Regions from separate parts of the Arthrobacter sp. 'calajunan' genome, predicted to be linked through region 3. Evidence: riboswitches for the same ligand, from Rfam matches in the RefSeq annotation. Region 3 holds a riboswitch; each other region holds the start of a gene.
The links. Region 3 has a riboswitch for S-adenosylmethionine ahead of RF641_RS12385 (acyl-CoA dehydrogenase family protein). Riboswitches for the same ligand answer to the same signal wherever they lie in the genome.
Positions count from the first base shown of each region.

Region 1: another riboswitch for S-adenosylmethionine. It lies ahead of RF641_RS04680 (O-acetylhomoserine aminocarboxypropyltransferase/cysteine synthase family protein); the one in region 3 lies ahead of RF641_RS12385 (acyl-CoA dehydrogenase family protein).
Region 2: another riboswitch for S-adenosylmethionine. It lies ahead of RF641_RS16390 (hypothetical protein); the one in region 3 lies ahead of RF641_RS12385 (acyl-CoA dehydrogenase family protein).

Region 1 covers NZ_JBKZDY010000002.1:460,847-467,357, forward strand. Annotated here, with positions in the region: gene RF641_RS04665 (hypothetical protein) at 1-339, shown strand, start outside; gene RF641_RS04670 (hypothetical protein) at 664-966, opposite strand; gene RF641_RS04675 (cystathionine gamma-synthase) at 1,156-2,361, opposite strand; gene RF641_RS04680 (O-acetylhomoserine aminocarboxypropyltransferase/cysteine synthase family protein) at 2,358-3,674, opposite strand; SAM riboswitch class I at 3,815-3,905, opposite strand; gene RF641_RS04685 (LysR family transcriptional regulator) at 4,127-5,068, opposite strand; gene RF641_RS04690 (putative oxygenase MesX) at 5,191-6,183, shown strand; gene RF641_RS04695 (methionine synthase) at 6,221-6,511, shown strand, end outside.
Region 2 covers NZ_JBKZDY010000015.1:6,130-12,640, reverse strand. Annotated here, with positions in the region: gene RF641_RS16405 (DEAD/DEAH box helicase) at 1-79, opposite strand, end outside; gene RF641_RS16400 (LOG family protein) at 167-1,345, shown strand; gene RF641_RS16395 (VIT1/CCC1 transporter family protein) at 1,415-2,518, opposite strand; gene RF641_RS16390 (hypothetical protein) at 2,574-2,840, opposite strand; SAM riboswitch class IV at 2,856-2,969, opposite strand; gene RF641_RS16385 (DinB family protein) at 3,044-3,643, opposite strand; gene RF641_RS16380 (helix-turn-helix domain-containing protein) at 3,845-4,408, shown strand; gene RF641_RS16375 (hypothetical protein) at 4,557-4,982, shown strand; gene RF641_RS16370 (APC family permease) at 5,117-6,511, shown strand, end outside.
Region 3 covers NZ_JBKZDY010000007.1:103,898-110,408, forward strand. Annotated here, with positions in the region: gene acs (acetate--CoA ligase) at 1-722, opposite strand, end outside; gene RF641_RS12375 (sodium:solute symporter family protein) at 793-2,451, opposite strand; gene RF641_RS12380 (OsmC family protein) at 2,448-3,017, opposite strand; SAM riboswitch class I at 3,023-3,125, opposite strand; SAM riboswitch class I at 3,392-3,482, shown strand; gene RF641_RS12385 (acyl-CoA dehydrogenase family protein) at 3,532-4,842, shown strand; gene RF641_RS12390 (LLM class flavin-dependent oxidoreductase) at 4,905-6,323, shown strand; gene RF641_RS12395 (hypothetical protein) at 6,418-6,511, opposite strand, start outside.

The sequences.
Region 1 (6,511 bases), on a different contig from region 3:
CAGAATCTAATCGAGCTGGCTCCTCCTGTCTACACAGCACAAGACTTCAACTACCTGAAGGCAGACCATGAACACGCTTATTGCGGCGTTCACGGTCTCGGGAAAGTCACCTACCACTACCTCGGCATGCTCCTAGGATACGGCGATGTCAAGCCCGACACCTGGATCGTTCGAGCCGTGCAACGAGTCGCCGATACCCACATGCTCGGGCTGAGTGTCACTCCAGCCCTTGCCCGGCTTGTTGTCACCGAAGCCCACAAAGCAACCGGCCACGGCAAGACCGTTACACATCTGGATCATGCGATCTGGCTCAATGAACGAGCCGGCAAAGAGAACTAACTACGCATCCTCGCTGCCCAGAAACCTCGAACAAATAATTACGGGAAGCCGTATTTCGACTCACGGTATCGGGACGAGCAGAAGCTGGAAAACCGCAGGTAATGAGCTACTTTTCACCTGCGGTTTTCACTTTTCCAAGAACCACTGATTATCAGTCGACCGGTCCTGGATCACTTCATTTCACTTAGTGGTCAATCATCCGGTTTCACGTCGCGAAGCTTGAGAATTCCAGATTCTGGATTATCCCAATCAAATATTGGTGCGGGGTTCCACTGCCATAGGATTGCCGACCGCATTGCTTTGCGAAACCAGGCGGTCTCTCGCCTAATCAGCGTTCAATTCCATACTGGCGGCATGCTTCGGGACACTTTTCGTCTTGACCAACCATGCAACAGCCAGCACATCCAGAACCACGACCATCAGCACGGAACCGTGCGCTGCCAACCACATCAATTCGGAGTTCGGAAGCATCTGGCCCGGATCAATGCTGGACTCCGATTCCATGCGGCCAATGGCGGCGCTGTCGGCACTCAGCCACAGGACAAAGAAGGCCACCACGGTGATGTTCAAACCGACCATGGCCACCGCACCAGCGAGGCCAAGTGTTTTCTTTGAATCTTGCGACATGTTCGGCTCCCTGGATGCAGTTGTCATTTTGGTTCCCCGATCAAGCTGACCGGATCTCATCACATTCGGAACCCAGTATTCCTTGCCTGACGTGCGCCACAGGTGAGAATCGCTTGTGCCGCGCCAACGATTAACCGTTGATGCGGGCCTTCCAACGAGGAAGGCCCGCATTCGGTCTTCGGTGGCGCATCAGGCGGTGGTCAGGCTCCGATACTGGAGGCTGCCCGCTTCGGATGCCTTGGCAGCTGCGGCCAGCCCGCGTTCCAGGTCCCCCAGCAGGTCGTCGGCTTCCTCGATTCCCACCGACAGCCGCACCAGGTTTGCAGGGATTTCCAGCGGGGTGCCGATCAGCGACGCATGGGTCATTTCCCGCGGATAGCAGACCAGCGATTCCACCCCGCCCAGCGACACCGAGAGCTGGAAAAGATCCATGGACTCCGCGAAGGCGCGGGCCGCTGCCTCGTCGGCCAGCTGCAGCGAGAGGATCCCGCCGAAGTCGCGCTGCTGGCGGGCGGCCAGCTCGTGGCCGGGATGCACGGGCAGCCCCGGGTAGTAGACGCGGGCCACGTCCGGCCGGCCCTCCAGCCATCCGGCCAGCGTGGAGGCGGTGGCGCAGTGACGTTCCATGCGCAGCCCCAGGGTCTTCAACCCGCGTGAGGCCAGGTAGTTGTCCTGCGGCCCGGACACCGCGCCGCCGGCGAACTGCTGGTAGCCCACGGCCTCGGCCAGCGACTGCCCGCGGTGCAGGTGCTCCCCCACGATCACCGCGCCGCCGAGCACGTCCGAGTGCCCGCCGATGTATTTGGTGGTCGAGTGCACCACCGCGTGCGCGCCGAATTCCAGCGGGCGCTGCAGGTACGGGGTGGCGAAGGTATTGTCCACGACCAGCAGCGCGCCGGCTTCCGCGGCCACGGAGGCCCAGCCTGCCAGATCAGCGATGCCCAGCAGCGGGTTGGAGGGAGTTTCCACCCACAGCAGCGCGGTGTTCGGGCGCAGTGCTGCGCGCACCGCGTCGAGGTTGGTGATGTCCACGGCGCTGGCGGTGATGCCCCACTTGTGGTGCAGGCGGGTGATCAGCCGATTGGTGCCGCCGTAGCCGTCGGCGCCCAGCACGATGTGGTCGCCCGGGGCGAGCAGCGCCCGCAGCAGCGCGTCTTCCGCCGCGATCCCGGAGGCGAAGGAGAAGCCTGCGGCTCCGCCTTCCAGGGCGGTGAGCTGGGTTTCGAACCCGTTGCGGGTCGGGTTGGAACCGCGGGAGTACTCGTGGCCTGCACGCAGCACGTTGATGCCGTCCTGGATGAAGGTGCTGGTCTGGTAGATCGGAGGGATCACCGCACCGGTGTGCGGATCCTTTTCCTGGCCGGCGTGCACCGCCAGCGTATTGAAGCCGCTCATGCGAAGCTCTCCTCTCGGGTCGCGGCCTGGGCCGCGTTCAGCGCGCGGTCCAGGTCGCGGATCAAGTCTGCGGGGTCTTCCAGCCCTACCGAGATCCGCAGCACCGCGCGGTTCAGGCCCGCGTCGGCCAACTGCGCTTCGGAGAGCCGACAGTGGGTCATGGTGGCAGGGTGGGCGATCATGGTGCGGGTGTCGCCAATGTTGGCGGCCAACACAATCACCTCAAGGCTGTCGATGAACGCGGAGACCAGGGCCTCGTCGTGCAGTTCCACCGCCAGCACGCTGCCGGTGCCGCGCGGGAAGAAGCGTTTGGCCCGCTCAAAGTGCGGGTGCCCGGGCCGGCTGGGGTGGTGCACCTGCGCCACCGCGGGGTGGGCCTGCAGGAAGTTTGCCAACAGCAGCAGGTTTTGCTGCGCCGCGGCGGTGCGCACGGACAGCGTTTCGATGCCGGTCAGGATGCCATGGGCGCTGGCCGCCGGCAGGGTCGGGCCCAAGTCGTGCAGGAACTTGGAACGCACCAGCATGGAATAGGCTCCGGCCCCGTAGCGTTCGAGCAGCGAGGTGCCGGCGTAGCGGGCCCGCGGCGCGGCGATCTGCGCCCAGCGGACCGGGTCCGAGAAATCGAAAGTCCCGGAATCCACGACTACGCCGCCGAGCACCTGGCCGTGGCCGGCCAGGGCCTTGGTGGCCGAGTGCACCACAATGTCCGCGCCGTGCAGCAGCGGCCGGAAGTTCGCAGGGGTGGCCAGTGTGTTGTCCACGACCACCGGGATGTTGTGGCGGCGGGCGATCTCGCTGAGCGCAGGCAGGTCCGGCAGCGTGGACAGCGGGTTGGTGACCGATTCAAGGAAGAACGCGCGGGTGTCTTCCTCGATGGCGGCTTCCCAGGCCGCCGGGTCGTCTGGGTCCACGAAGCTGATGCGGATGCCGAAGTCGTTGAATGAATCGGTGAGCAGGTCCACGGTGCCGCCGTACAGCTGGCTGGAGGCCACGATGTGCTTCGGGCCCTGTGTCAGCGCCAACAGCGCCAGTGCCACGGCTGCCTGGCCGGTGGCGGTGGCCACCGCGTAGGCTCCGGCCTCCAGGGCGGCGGCGCGCTGCTCGAAGACCGACACCGTGGGGTTCCCGGTGCGCGAATAGGTGAAGCCCGACTGGCGCAGGGCGAACTTCTCCACCGCATCCGCATGCGAGGGAAATTCATAGGCCGCGGAGGAATACAGCGGCACGGTCAGCGGTCGGTAGTCCCCGCTCGGGGTGTATCCGGCGTGGATCGCCGCGGTTGACTGCTGTGCGAGGTCTCGTGGCTGGGCCATGGCAGTACTCCTTCTCGTTGTGTAATCCACGAGAGAGTGCACCGAACACGGTGCCGCGCACCGCCGGTGCCAGGCCGATTGCCGGCCTGGACATCACGGTACGAGGCACAGCGCCGCGGTTTATAACGCGGCTCGGAGCTGCTCCATCGTTCCTGGCATTAGCACCTTTCGGTTTCCCGATGGTTGCTGCGACGTCGACGAGCCAGATCTCTTAGTCGCTCTTGATGGGTAGGTAGTTCCATGGTTGGGCACCGGCACCGCCAGGCGCAAGCGGGAGTGCGGCCGACGCTTCATGCAGCGCCGCGGCCCGTCATATGTCGCGGTTTCGTCATGCTGGGCATGGCCCCGTATGGCCTTTGTGACGTGTCGACTGGGGCGAAAACCGCTGGGTTCCGGAGATTAGGGGCTTATATGTGTCGCGTGAGGTCGAAATGAAGACGCATTATGACGTTTCAGCCCATCAGGTGCACACCGAACTCGGAGACCACCGAGCGCACTTCCTCAAGGTAGCGCTGGGCCTGTTCGGTCAGCGGAATCGCAGCGTGGTCGATCCAGCCGATCTCGATCCGCTCGTCGATGTCCAGCGGGATGGCGACGATGGACGGGTCCAGCTCGTCGCTGATGATGCCGGTGGAGATCGTGTACCCGCCCAGGCCGATCATGAGGTTGAAGATGGTCGCACGGTCCGAGACCCTGATCTCGCGCTTGCTGGAGAGGGTGGAGAGGATTTCCTCGGCGAAGTAGAACGAGTTGTTCGCACCCTGGTCGAAGGTCAGCCGCGGCAGGTCCTCGAGGTCCTCCAGGGTGGCGCGCCGGCGGGATGCAAGTGGGTTGGTGCGCGAGATGAAGATGTGCGGGTCGGCCAGGAACAGCGGGTGGAACACCAGCCGGGATTCGCGCAGCAGCTTGTCGATGACCTTGCGGTTGAAGTCGTTGCGGTAGAGGATGCCGATTTCGCTGCGCAACGTGCGCACGTCCTCGATGATCTCCTCGGTGCGGGTCTCTCGCAGCGAGAATTCGTACTCCTCGGCCCCGCTGGCCTGGACCATGCGCACGAACGCATCCACGGAAAACGAGTAGTGCTGGGTCGAGATGCCCAGCAGACGGCGGGAAGGCGGGCGGCCCAGGTAGCGATGCTCCAGCAGCTGCACCTGTTCGAGCACCTGGCGGGCGTAGCCCAGGAACTCAGCACCCTCGACAGTGAGCGTCACGCCCTTGGCCGAGCGCACCAGCAGCGTGCGCCCCAGGCGGGCTTCGAGCTCCTTCATCGCCGCGGACATGCTCGGCTGGGCCACGTAGAGCAGGTCGGCGGCCGCGGAGATCGATCCCTCGGTCGCGACCGCAGTGAAGTAGCGAAGCTGTTGCAGCGTCAGGCCGCTTGCCTTTTGAACCATAGGCTGAGTCTATATCAATCCATAGTTAGCCCCAGTTACCCGATATCGAAAAAGGCCCTGCATGATTGAGGCATCCACTTGATTCAGGCCTGTCCAGGCCCATGACCAACAGATTGGCCGCCATGGCAGACGCATTGACCTTCAGCATTTCCGGCACTGACTTCAACCAGGACTACACCCCTGCCCAGAGCTCGCGCATCACCACGAACTTCGCGAACCTGGCCCGCGGCGAGAACCGCCGGGAGAACCTGGGCAACGCGCTGACGATGATCGACCGGCGCCTGAATTCCCTGATGCACTGGGACAATCCGGACGGCGAGCGCTTCACGCTCCAGCTGGAAATCATCTCAGCCAATGTGCATTTCAACTCGGCACAGGGGGCGCAGGACTTCCCGCTGCTGGAGGTGCTGAACACCAGCATCCTGGACCGCTACACCGGGACGAGCACCCACGGCATCGTGGGCAATAATTTCTCTTCCTATGTGCGGGACTACGACTTCAGCGTGCTGCTGCCGGCAACTGCCGACGCCTCGGGCAAACCGGTGGTCCCGGAGGACTTCGGGGAGCTGCACGGCCGGCTTTTCCAGCACTTCCTTGACTCGGAAGCCTACCGCCAGCGCTTCGAGCAGCTGCCGGTGATCTGCATCAGCGTCTCCACCTCCAAGACCTACCGCCGCACCGGCAACATCCACCCGGTGCTGGGCCTGGAATACCAGCAGGACGACTACTCGCTGACCGACGAGTACTTTGCGAAGATGGGCCTGAGAGTGCGCTACTTCATGCCTGGCGGCTCCGTTGCCCCGCTGGCCTTTTACTTCCGCGGCAATCTGCTGAACGACTACACCAACCTGCAGCTGGCCAGCACGATTGCCACCATGGAGACCTTCCAGAAGATCTACCGCCCGGAGATCTACAACGCGAACTCCCCCGCCCCAGCGGTCTACCGGCCTTCCTTGGGCGCGCAGGACTTCTCGCGCACCCAGGTTTCCTACGACCGCGAGGAGCGCACCCGCCTGGGCGCAAGCCAGGGCAGGTACACCGAAGAACACTTCATCACCCCGAACCGCGAACTGCTCGACGCATGGGCCGCCGGCTACGCCGTCCCCGCCGCCTAAGCGCCCCTGAACACCTCACGAATTCAAAGGACCAGTTATGACCAACACCCTGCTTCCCACCTCCATCGTCGGCAGCCTGCCCAAGCCTTCCTGGCTCTCGGAAACCGAAACCCTGTGGTCGCCATGGAAGCTTGAGGGGGCGGCGCTGGCCGAGGGCAAGCAGGACGCGATGCGCGCCGCGGTACTGGAGCAAACCCGGCGCGGAATCGACATCATTTCCGACGGCGAGCAGACCCGCCAGCACTTCGTGACCACCTTCATCGAGCACCTGTCAGGTGTTGACTTCGAGAACAAGCAGACGGTGCTGATCCGCGACCGCTACGAGGCC
Region 2 (6,511 bases), on a different contig from region 3:
TGCCGTGGAAGAAGGGAACATTGCCCAAGAACGCCAGCAGGTGCCTTGCGTCGATGGTCGGTGGAACAGCATTAGTCATCCGCTAATCGTTTCACGTTCTGGCCCGTCGTGAAAGTTGAGAGCCCCCTACTGTGAATAATCCCTAACTGTCACGTAGCGTGGAGCCATGTCCCAAGTCTGGCCGTATCTTCCGGCGCGCGCCGTCAACATCACCTCACTGGCGGAATTCGACCGCTTGGCGGCCGAAGCGCTGGGTTTCCAGCGCTCCCGCGGCCGCAGCTGGCGGGTGCACCGGGTGGATCTGCGCGGGCGCGATACGGTGCTCGCCGCGCTGGACCTGGCCGAGGCGCTGTTCATCGACTGCCAGTTCAGTGAAGCCGGCCGCGCCCTGGTCCAGGGCACCGGCGGGTTGTGCATGGACTCGGGGGAGCAGCTGCCCTTCCGCACCAGCGACCGCGGGCTGTACACCCCCGAGGAACTGTACGAGGGAATCAGCACGCAGACCTATGAGCATGTGCCGGACGCGCGGATCTACACCTACTCGCAGCAGCACGGTCCGCGCCAGCTGCTGAGCGACGACCAGGCGATGGCAGCGACGCTGCACGACCACCACGTGGGGCAGGCGCTGATCTCCGAGGTCTACGACGGCGCCTTCAAGGACACCCCGATCATCGGAGTCATGGGCGGGCACGCCCTGAGCCGAGGCACCGAGCAGTACGCGCAGGCGCTGGACCTCGGGGCGCGGCTGACCCGCGCCGGATACGCCGTGGCCACCGGCGGGGGACCGGGAGCCATGGAAGCGGCGAACGCCGGTGCCTGGCTGGCCGACCGCGGGCGGGAGGAGATCTCCACGGCCCTGCAGATGCTGGCGGCGGAACCGGACGCGATCCACCGGCGCACCGGCTGGGCGCGCACCGCGCTCGCCGTGAAGGCCCGCTTTCCCTCGGAACGCACCTCGCTGGGGGTTCCGACCTGGTTCTTCGGGCACGAACCGCCGAACCTGTTCGCCACGCACATCGCCAAGTTCTTCGCCAACGCGACCCGCGAGGCGCTGCTGCTGGAGCAATCCAACGGCGGGATCGTGGTGCTGCCCGGTTCCGCCGGCACGGTGCAGGAAATCTTCCAGGACGCCTGCGAGAACTACTACGCCACCGGGGCCAGGGTGGTGCCACTGGTGTTGGTCGGCCGCGAGCATTGGACCCGCACACTGCCGGCTTGGCAGCTGCTCAAGGCGCTGGCCGCCGAGCAGATCATGGAGGACAAGATCGCCCTGGTCGATTCGGTGGCCGAAGCGGTGGAATTCATCGGCGGCATGCAGTCGCTGCGCCGGCGCACCAGATTCTGAGAACGGCAACGGCCGCCGCCTGGTGAAGCAGGCGGCGGCCGTGGGAATGGCTCATCGAGCCGGCGGGGCTCAGGCCACGTTGGTGCCGAACAGCAAGCCGAGGCAGTAGGTGACTGCGGCGGCGCCCCAGCCGATGGCCAGCTGGCGCAGGCCGCGCTTCATCGGCGAGGCCCCGGACAGCAGCCCGACAATGCCGCCGGTGATCATCAGCGCGGCGCCGACCAGCAGCACCGAGGTGATGATCGCAGCCAGGCCTGACATGCCGAAGATGTAGGGAAGGATCGGGATGACCGCTCCGGAGGCGAACAGGCAGAAGGAGGTCGCCGCGGCGCCGGTGGCCGAGCCCAGTTCCTCGTGCTCGTTCGCCAGCTCTTCGGCCCGGGCTTCCGGGTTCAGCGAGAAGGACGGGTTGCAGTCGCAGGTGAACAGGCCCATGCGTTCTGCAGCGCGGTGCTCGGCATCCTCGTCGGTCATGCCGCGGGCCTTGTAGATGAGCACCAGTTCATTGGCGTCCAAATCCAGGTCAGGGGCGGCGGTCAGCGTCACCTGAGTGGGACGCGAAGCCGTGAGCAGCTCGCGCTGCGAACGCACGGAGACGTATTCGCCGGCGGCCATGGACAGCGCGCCGGCCAGCAGGCCGGCGATGCCGGAGAACAGCACCAGTCCGGAGGAAACACCGGTCGCCCCGATGCCCATGACCAGGGCCAGGTTGGAGACCAGGCCGTCGTTGGCGCCGAAGACCGCGGCACGGAAGTTGCCCGACAGCTGCGCGCGGCCCGCGGTGGCCAGGGCGCGGACGACTTCCTCGTGGACCTGCTCGTCGGCGGCCATCTGCGGCGACGCGTCGGCATCGGTCGCGTAGGGGGTGCTGCTTTCGGCCCGCTGCGCCAGCGCGAGCACGAACACCGAGCCGAAGCTCAGGGCGAGGAAACGCAGGAAGCTGCGACGCAGCGAGGGACGCACCGGGCGGGCATGCGCCCCGAGCTTGGTGCGCCAGTATTCCTCATGGCGTTCTTCCGCCGCGGCCAGTCCCAGCAGGATCTGCTTTTCCTGTCCGGTCTTCTTCTGGGCCAGCGCGCGGTAGATGGCGCCTTCGGCGACCTCGTCCGCAACGTACTTGCGCCAGCGGCGGATCTGGGCGGGGGTGGGCTCAGTCGTGGGGCTGTGTGACATCACGAGGATGACTCTCCTACGGCTTGGGATTTCTCAACGAAACCCGGGATTCTGTTCAGCCTCTCAGTTTAGCCAGCGAGATGGTGCCGGGGAATTTGGCAAGCCTAAAAGCAAGGCTGCGCCCATCGGGCTGCCCGGCGGACGCCACGAACACCACCAGCTCGCCGGCCGCGGGATCGAAGACCGGGCGCCGGGAGGAACGGGTGATCAGCCGCTCAAGGTGCGCCGGGTCTGAAATGTAGCGGGTGTACCAGCGGTCCTGCACGGTGAACTGCACCTGTCCGGTCTGCAGATCGATGATGGGGAGGACGGAAAATGCCATGACACGACAACTCTCGCTGAGCTCTTGCCCGCGCATCGGTCGATGCCCGGACCGCTTCTTCATCCGAACCACCCATGAACCTGGGGTTGGTGCGCGGCCAGTCGGAGCTTGGCGCCGCGTCTCGTGAAGCAACAGTGTCGATGCTACCGCCGCAATATTAAGTCGTGAAGTTTCATTCCGTAATATGAACTCCGCGCGAAGCCCTAGTCGGAGCCTCGCTTGGACTGCGCGGTCTGCTGCAGCCGGTCGCGCTGCTCCTGCCATTGCCGGGGCGTGTAGTCCGGCAGGTTCGGCGCTTCCGCGCGCAGCCCGACCTGCCCGTCCAGCAGCTCGCGGACGATGTCCAGATGGCCTGCATGGCGCGAGGTCTCTGCGATCATGTGCACCATGAGATGTTCCAGGGTGGTGTGCCGGTGGCGGACCCACCAGGGGACTTCGGCCGGGGAGGCGAGCTCCAGCTGGTCGAACCCGGCCTCGGCGAAGGCGATGGCCCGCTGGTAGAGCTCGATGACCTGCTGCGCGCTGGCATCGGCTGGCGGAATGAAATCCGCCTGCGGGTCGTCGATGTCCAGCAGCTGCTGGACGTAGGAGTCGTTGACCGGCCGATTGAGGCACGCACCGAAGTAGCCGTACTCGGTGATCGCCAGGTGGTGCACGACGCCCAGCACGTGCGTGCCGGTGGGGGTCATGGGTTGGCGGGCCAGCTCCTCGCCGAGCTGCCGGCTTTTGAAGATGACTGCCTGCCGCGCGTCGTTCAGGTATTCGCGCAGCCTGGCCACGGTGCTGTTCGGGGTGTCGTCCATGGACCGAGTGTAGATGCAGGCCACGGTTCGGGGAACCAGCTTCAGGAAATGGGAAGCCACCGAAGCCAAGGTGTCATATTCTCCCGTTCCGGTTGGCCGGAAGTTGCGTATTGGTAAACTGGGGACGCAGAGCGGCCGGCAGAAGTACACTCCCGCGGTCGCTGCCTATCCTTCGAGTGAACAGGTCCAGGTGCCCCACGGATGAAAGCTCTGCCCGTCGAACCCTCAGGCTCGTCAATCAACATCGGAGCACGGCTGCGCGGCGTCCGCCAGCAGCAGCACATGACGATCGACCAGGTCGCCGAGCTTTCCGGGTTGACCAAGGGGTTTCTTTCCCGCGTCGAACGCGACTTGACCAGTCCGTCGGTCTCCACGCTGCTCAAGCTCTGCGAGGTGCTGGGGATCGAGGTCGGGACCCTGTTCGAAGTACCGGACACGACTTTGGTGCGACTGGGGGATGCGCCGCGCATCTCGCTGGGAGGCTCGGGCATCACCGAGAAGCTGGTCACCCCGCGCGGCGAAAAGCGCGTCCAGGTCATTCGCGCCGAAGTGGAACCCCGGGGCAAGGGGGAGAACGAACTGTATTCGGTGGATTGCGAGCTCGAAGTGCTGCACGTGGCCTCCGGGGTGTTCACGCTGGTGCTGCCCGAACGGGTGGTCGAGCTCGCTGCGGGGGACACCATGACCTTTCCGGGGCGGGAACCGCACAGCTGGGAAAACCCCGGCGATGAACCTGCCGTGGTGCTCTGGACCCTGATTCTCTGAGTCTGTGCAGTGGCTCCCGGTGTGGTGTGACTCCCCGGACAGAGCCTGCCGCGAAGAGGCGCCGCGTTCACGGCTGACCACTGCACCGCGTATTCTTGGAATAGTGCCCGCCGACGCAGGCAGGCTAGTGAAGACAGGAAGGAGTGCAATGGCGACTGGTAAATCCACCGGAAGCGCGGAGTCCAAACCGCACGAATTGCGCTCCATCAGCTGGTGGGCTTCGGCCCTGGTCGGCATCCTGGTCGGATCGACCCTTGCGTGGCTGCGGACCCAGCGCAACTTCTTTTTCCTCGGCGCCGCCATTCTCGCGGTCGTCATCATCGTGCTGGGTGTGCGCACGATCCGCCGCCGGGCGCGGCATCCGGAAATGATGGAGGCCCGGACGTCCTGGGCCTACAGCATTTGGGCTCTGGTCCTGATCGTCCTAGCCGGACCGGTGCAGCTGGTCTATGTTCCCGACGACATCAGCGAGCTGACCATCAAGTCGATCATCCTTTCGGTCGGATTCTGCCTGGGAATCCACGAAGTCGACCGCGCGATGGTCAAGGGTGCCATCTCGGCGAAAAAAGCCTGATCATCGGCCGGAAGGGCGCTATCCCGCGCCGCGTTCTTTGGAACTTTTGACTTTCCCTTTGGTTTATTCGTCCAAGGATTTCTCCCCGCCTCTTTCGTAATGTGATCCACATCATTATTTTGAAAGGGGTTGCCATGACGCAAGCAGCGGCGAACCAGCAGGGCGCTGAGCCAGGACTCAAAAAGGTTCTCGGCAAGTGGGACGCACTGGCCATCGGCGTCGGAGCCATGATCGGCTTCGGCTGGGTGGTGCTCACCGGTGACTGGATCACCACCGCCGGCCCGATCGGCGCTTCGCTGGCCATGCTGGTCGGCGGCGGCATCATGGCGGTCGTCGGCCTGACCTACGCCGAGCTCGTCGCGGCCATGCCCAAGGCCGGCGGAGAGCACAACTACCTGCTGCGCGCCATGGGTGCCCGCTGGTCCTTCGCCGGGTCCTGGGCCATCGTCGGCGGCTACATCACCATCGTCGCCTTCGAAGCGGTCGCGCTGCCCAAGTCGGTGCAGTACATCTTCCCCAACCTCTCGCAGATCAAGCTCTGGGACATCGCCGGCTCCGAGGTCTACCTGACCTGGGCCCTGGTGGGCGTGCTGGGCGCCGTGGTGATCACCTGGATCAATATCCGCGGCATCAAGACCGCCGGCTTGGTGCAGACCTTCGTGGTGCTCTTCCTGTTCATCATCGGCGCGATGCTGCTCACCGGCTCCTTCGCCAGCGGCGAATCGGCCAATATGGAACCGTTCTTCGACAACGGGCTGGCCGGGTTCTTCGGGGTCATGATCGTAGTTCCGTTCATGTTCGTCGGCTTCGACGTCATCCCGCAGTCCGCCGAGGAATGCGACATCCCGCCGCGCAAGATCGGCAAGTACGTGGTGATCTCCGTGCTGATCGCCACCGCCTGGTACGTGATGGTGGTGCTGGCCACCTCCTCGGGCCTGGGCCCGGCGGCGATCGCCGGTTCCGAGATGGCCACCGCGGACGCCATGGGCGCGCTGTTCAACTCCGAGATCATGGCCAAGATCCTGATTGCCGGCGGCATCGCGGGCATCCTGACCTCCTGGAACTCGCTGCTCATGGGCGCCTCGCGCCTGATGTACGCCATGGCCACCTCCGGCATGCTGCCGCGCTGGTTCGCCGTGCTGCACCCGAAGTACCGCACCCCCCACCACGCGCTGCTGTTCATCGGCGGTCTGTCCGTGCTGGCTCCGTTCTTCGGCACCGCGATGCTCGGCTGGCTGGTCGATTCCGGTTCACCGTCCATCGTCGTGGCCTACCTGCTGGTGGGCGTGGCCTTCCTGATCCTGCGCCGCCGCGAACCGCAGATGGACCGCCCGCTGCGCATCGGCGGCAAGGGCAACTTCGGCCAGGTGATCGGCGTGATGTCGGTGCTCTTCTGCGCCGGCCTGATCTCCCTGTACCTGCCGGGCATGCCGGCGGCCATCACCTGGCAGCCGTGGGCCCTGTTCGCCGCATGGTGGGTGTTGGGAACGTTCTTCCTGTTCCGGGTCCCGCGTGGCGTCCAGCCCGGC
Region 3 (6,511 bases):
TGCTCGGTGGACTGGGTCTCGACGACCTCGTGCCACCACACGTCGCGGCCTTCGGTCCAAGCGATGTCATCGCCGGTGCGGCGGATGACCAGCACCTTCTCGATGCTGTTCTCCCCGGACACGGCCTGGTCGGCATTGTCCTTCACCGGCACCGAGGTGCCGCGGCGGAACTGCCCGTCGGTGGTGACCAGCAGCTTCGCCTTGGTGTCTTCCACGCGGAATTTCAGGGCCTCTGCGGAGAACCCGCCGAAGACCAGCGAGTGGATGGCGCCGATGCGGGCGCAGGCCAAGGTGATCACCACGGTTTCGATGAGCACCGGCAGGTAGATGACCACGCGGTCGCCCTTGGTGATGCCCAGCTCCAGCAGCGCGTTGGCGGCCTGCGAGACGCGTTCTTGCAGGTTCTTGTAGGTGACCGCGATGCGGTCGCCCGGTTCGCCCTCGAAGTACAGGGCCACCTTGTCCCCGTTGCCGGCGGCCACGTGGCGGTCCGCGCAGTTCACTGCGGCGTTCAGCGTGCCGCCCAGATACCAGGAGATCTGCGGGCCGCGCTGGGCCTGGGGATCCGCCGGAATGATCTGGCTGGTAGTGTGCCAGGGGGTTTCCCAATCCAGAAGGTTTGCCGCCTCGTCCCAGAATTCGTGGCGGGCTTTGTCCCGGTTGGTGAGATCTTGGTCGGATGAAATTTTGTCTAATACAGGAGCGGACAAGATGTCAGCCATATTTTCTCCAGGTTGGGTGGACGCGAGCTAGTGGCCCGTTGGAAGGGTGTGAATCGCGTGCGTGATGCGGTTATACGGTTTGTGCCGTTGGGGCCGGTGAATCGGTTTCGGCAAATCCATCTGGCGATTCGGTGGACTGTTCCTTGCGGGCAGTGGATTCGGTGCCGAAGAACAGTGCCATCGAGCTGCAGAAAACAACAATGAAGATGCCCATACCGACCAGGCCGTAGCCCTTGAGCCAGTCGTAGCTCAGCAGTAGGGCGACCAGTGCGGCCACGGCGCCCGCCGTAAACCGAAGCGAGATACGGCGTCGGGATGGAGCCGCATTCAGCTGCCAGCGGGTGGTTGCCAAGGTCACGAGAACCAGAGTCGTCAGGTTTGCGATCATGCCGACCCAGACCGGATGCGTCCCCAAGAAGAATGCCGTGGCGGACCAGCCGCCGACATGGTTCCAGAGTACGCCGGCGGTGAAACCGGTAATCATGGAAGCGTAGACAGCCTTTCGGGTGGCCAGCGGCCAGAAGAACACGGCAAGTACCGGGGCCAGAGTTGCGCCGTTGCGCAGGGTCCAGGCAAGGATGTTCCACCAGGCCGACTGCTCGGTGCGCAGGATGCTGAAGATGATCATCAAGGCGGTCAAAGCCACCAATGACCAGCGGGTATAGCGAATGAGCTGTGCTTCGCTCGCCTTCGGATTGACCGCGCTGCCAAAGTCCTTGCCCATCGACGTGGCGCCGGAGAACTGGCATGGTCCAGCCCAGCCCATGGCGCAGGCCCAGACCCCCAGGAAGAACAATCCAACCAGCGGCGCAGGGAGCACCTGTTCAAGGTAGTGCGGGATCGCAACCAGCGGAAGCTGCTGGTTCGGGTTGATGACGGCGGCGGAAGTGCCGATGAGGGCACCGATCAGAATGAACGGAATACCGAAAATAGCGGCCGTGTACAGGCCCTTCTGGCCGTCTGCCGGGGTGCGGCAGGACAGCGTCATCTGGAAGGCTGCCTGCGCCAGCGGGACATTGACGATGAAGGTGCCGAACCATGCTGCAATGAGCGAGACTCCGGCGTTGCCGAGATCGAACATTGCCGGGTCAGCCGCGGCGAAATCCTTGAGGCCTGCAATGCCAGGCTTGGCCAGAATTGCGTAGGCGCCCACCAGGAGCATGCCGATAAATGCGATGCAGTTCATGGTTTGGTTGAATGCCACCGAGCGCATGCCGCCGCCTGATAGATAAGCCAGCAGCAACAGGGCCGTGAAGATCACTGCCAGATGCAGGCTGATGCCGGTGAAGGCGCTCAGTGCGGAGGCGAAAGCAATGGTAGTTGCCACCGACCACATAGGGAAGGTGAAGGCGGTGATAAGTCCCGAGATGCCCTTGGCCGCGCGGCCGAACCTGTCGCCGATGATACCCGTGACCGTGACCACCAGTTTTTCGCGCAGGGGCTTGACCAGTAACAACGCGATGAGGAGGATCTGTACGGTTTCGGCGACGCCGTACCACAACGCGGAAATACCCGTGCGGTAGCTCAACTCCATGATGGCGATATAGGACGAACCCGAGAACAACCCGGTGATGCAGAACGCAACTGTCCAGGGGCTGAAGGACCGTCCGCCGACGAAGAATCCGCCGCTGGCTGCGGCATTTCTGCGCTGCACAATACGTCCGCCGAACAGGACGAGCACGGTGTAGATCAGGGCGAAACCGATAGTCCAGAATCCTGCGGCGCTCATACCCGCGCCTCCTTCTTCAGCGTTGCGTAACCCAACGCGGCGTTGCATGCTGTCTCCGCGTCATCTTCATGAACTTTCTCGGCGAAAACCCATGCGGTATCCAGTGAGACGCCGGCAGCGAGCACCAGATTGATTGCAGGGCAGCGTTTGTGGACCTGAGCTTTCAGCTCGTCAAGCAGAAGCGCATCGGCTAGTGATGTTTCGAGGTGGATTTCAAGCCGGCAAGAGTGGAAGAACGGCGAAACATCCGCAGTTCCCGCGAAGCCTCGCGTGTCCTGCGTGGCGATGGCGTAGGTCTGCAACGCGGTGAAGGGAACGCCGAGTTCTTTGGCGACTTGCTCTACCACGACGGAGACGCACCCGTTCAGTGCTCCGATGACGAACTCCATGGGTGTCGGGGCCGTATCAGTACCGCCGACTGGCACAGGTTCGTCGATGTCATAGCTGAAATTGCGTGTTTCGACGGTCGTTCGCATGGATCCCTGCCAAGTTCCTTTGGCACGAATTCGTTTGTTGAACGAAGCGTTTTCTGAGGGCGCGGAATGGCGCAGATCGGCAGAAGCCATGATCATCTCCATCGGTCCTGGCGGTAGCACCGGCCGTGAATTCCGGGAATTCAACGGTGGTTGCTGCGGCGTCGTAGAGCCAGATCTCTCGGCCGCTCGGGATGGTTACGCATCCATTACACGCATTCGAACGATTTCATTGCAAATCCTGCGTAACATGAAAAATATTCGATGTAAGCGCGTAATCTGTGGGATATTTCGTTATTTATTTCATTGAGCGTTGGTTTGATCGATCTTTGCCCCTCTTCTTTGGGTCATCTTCGGCGGTTCGCGGCAATCGGCACTCGCGAGCCCCTGCCACCCGTGCGTTTTCAGCGACGAAATATGACTTCGGGGCTTGGAGCCGCCCGATTGTTACGGCTACAAATGGTTACGACCCATCCAGAGCGGCTGAGAGATCTGGCTCCACGACGCCGCAGCAACCACCCATGACAGGGACGGTGCTACCGCCAGGATCGATGGAAAGAATCGAGGACTTTTTATGTCTTTTGGCGCACCCCAAAATGATTTTGAGGTGGACTTCAACACGCTGAGCACCCCGGGCACCGGCAATGCGCTGGAGCTCGACGAGTTCACCGAAGACCGTCCGACCCGCCAGCTGCTCAAGGTGACTCCGGGGCCGGGGGCCGACGAAGACTACGAGCGCCTTGCAGCGATTTTCCGTCCGGTGTTCGCCCAGATCGCCGCCGGCGCCAAGGAGCGCGACCGCAACCGCATCCTGCCCTTCGAGCAGGTGGGCCTGCTGAACCGCGACCGCTTCGGGGCGCTGCGCCTGCCGGTCGCCGACGGCGGCCACGGGGCCCGACTCAGCGACGTCTTGCGCCTGCTCATCGAGCTTTCCGAGGCCGATTCCCATATCGGCCAGCTCTGGCGCGCGCACATTGCCTTCGTCGAGGACGTGCTGCGCCTGCAGGACGAGCAGCTGAAGGCCAAGTGGTTCGCCCGCATCGCGGCCGGGCAGATCGTCGGCAACGCCTACACCGAAAGCGGCGGCAACGCGCTGGGCACGCTGAATACCAAGGCCAGCCAGGTCGACGGCCGCTGGGTGGTCAACGGCGAGAAGTACTACTGCACCGGCACCATTTTCGCTGACTGGACCACCGTCGCGGTGGCCCATCCGGAGCGCCCGGGACGCCAGATCGCCGTGGTCTCCACCCAGCACAGCGGGGTGAAGATCCTGGACGACTGGGACGGCTTCGGCCAGGGGCTGACCGGCACCGGAACCACCGAGTTCCACCAGGTGCCGGTGGACAGCTTCATGCCGGAGGATCCCAACGACCCCGAGGCCTCGATCTTCCAGCTGGTGCTCATGGCGGTGCAGGCAGGCATCGGCCGCGCGGCGCTGAACGACATGCGCAGCTCGGTGCAGGCGCGCACCCGCAGCTTCACCACCGGCACCGGCGTCCCGGTGCACCGCGAACCGCAGGTGCTGCAGCTGGTGGGGGAGGTCTCCGCGGAGGTCTTCGCCGCGGACTCGGTGGTCATCGGAGCGGTGCTGGAGGTCGAAGCCGCGCTGCAGGACGCGCAGCTGAACGCGGAGGAGCGATTTGCGGTCTGCGAGCTGGCCGCCAACCGGGCGCAGACCATCGTGCAGCCGCTGGTCATCAGCGCCACCAGCAAGCTCTTCGACGGGCTGGGCGCCTCGTCCACCCGCAGCAGCTGCAACATGGACCGGCATTGGCGCAACGCGCGCACCATCGCCACCCACAACCCTGCCATCTACAAGGCGCGCATCGTGGGGGACTACGAGATCAACGGGGTCCAGCCCCAGCGCCTCTCGGTCACCGGCGACCTCGCCGCACCCACCGGGCACCACGCCGGCTAGCGGCCGCCGCGCCGCGCACCCACCAGACTTCCACTTCTCAACCACGAACAAGGGGCACATCCATGAGCGAGAACCAGCCACACAACGCGAAGCGGGAAATCCTCTTCAACGCCTTCGACATGAACTGCGTCGCCCACCAGTCCCCGGGCCTGTGGCGCCACCCGAAGGACAAGGCCGCCGACTACAAGACCATCGGCTACTGGACCCACCTGGCCAAGGTGCTGGAAAAGGGCAAGTTCGACGGCCTGTTCATCGCCGACGTGCTGGGCACCTACGACGTGTACAACGGCACCAACGAGTCCCCGCTGCGCACCGGCGCCCAGGCCCCGGTCAACGACCCGTTCCTGCTGGTCTCCGCCATGGCCGCGGTGACCGAGAACCTCGGCTTCGGCGTCACCGCCGGCACCGCCTACGAGCACCCGTATCCCTTCGCCCGCCGCCTGGCCACCCTCGACCACCTGACCAACGGCCGCGTGGGCTGGAACGTGGTCACCGGCTACCTGCCTTCGGCCGCCCGCAACATGGGCCAGGAAGACCAGATGGAGCACGATGAGCGCTACGACCATGCGGACGAATACCTCGAGGTGGTCTACAAGCTGCTCGAAGGCTCCTGGGAAGACGACGCGGTGCAGGCCGACAAGGAAACCGGCGTCTACACCGACCCGGCCAAGGTGCACCCGATCAACCACGATGGCAAGTACTTCAAGGTTCCGGGCATCGCCATTACCGAGCCGAGCACCCAGCGCACCCCGGTCATCTACCAGGCAGGCACCTCGCCGCGCGGCCTGAAGTTCGCCGCGCAGAACGCGGAGGCGGTTTTCGTGACCAGCCCGACCCGCGAAATGCTCAAGGACACCGTCACCAAGATCCGCGACCATGCCGAGGCCGCGGGCCGCGGCCGCTACGACATCAAGATCTTCGCGATGCAGACCATCATCACCGCCGAGGATTCGGCAGCAGCCCAGGCCAAGTATGAGGACTACAAGTCCTATGCGGACATCGAGGGCGCCATGGTGCTGATCTCCGGCTGGATGGGCATCGATTTGTCCACCTTCAACCCGGACGAGGTCATCGGCGCCGACGTGAAGTCCAACGCCATCCAGTCTTCCGTGGCCACCTTCCAGAAGGCCAGCGGCGACGAGGGCAACCCGTGGACCGTGCGCCAGCTGGCCGAATGGGTTGGCGTGGGCGGCTTCGGCCCGATCACCGTGGGCTCCGGCGCCGAGGTCGCCGAAAAGCTCATCGACTGGGTCAACTACACCGACGTCGACGGCTTCAACCTGGCCTACGCCATCACCCCGGGCACCTTCGAGGACATCGTCGAGTACGTGGTTCCCGAGCTGCAGGCCCGCGGCGCGTACAAGACCGAGTACGCCGACGGCTCGCTGCGCAACAAGCTGTTCGGCGCAGGCGACCACGTCAAGGACACCCACCGCGCGGCGTCCTTCAAGGTCTCCAACCGCTTGGCCGCCCAGGTCTGATCCCGGAACTACCGCACGGCCTACCGGCCCCGCAGCCCAGTCAAGGGCGGCGGGGCCGGTCGGCAGTTAACCAGCGGTTGTGCTGCGCCACAGGTCAGTGGATCGGCACGCCGGCGCTGTCCACGACCCACCACACGTAGCTGACCGCCTGGCCCTTGGTGTCTCCGGGTTTGCTGTCCGAAACGTAG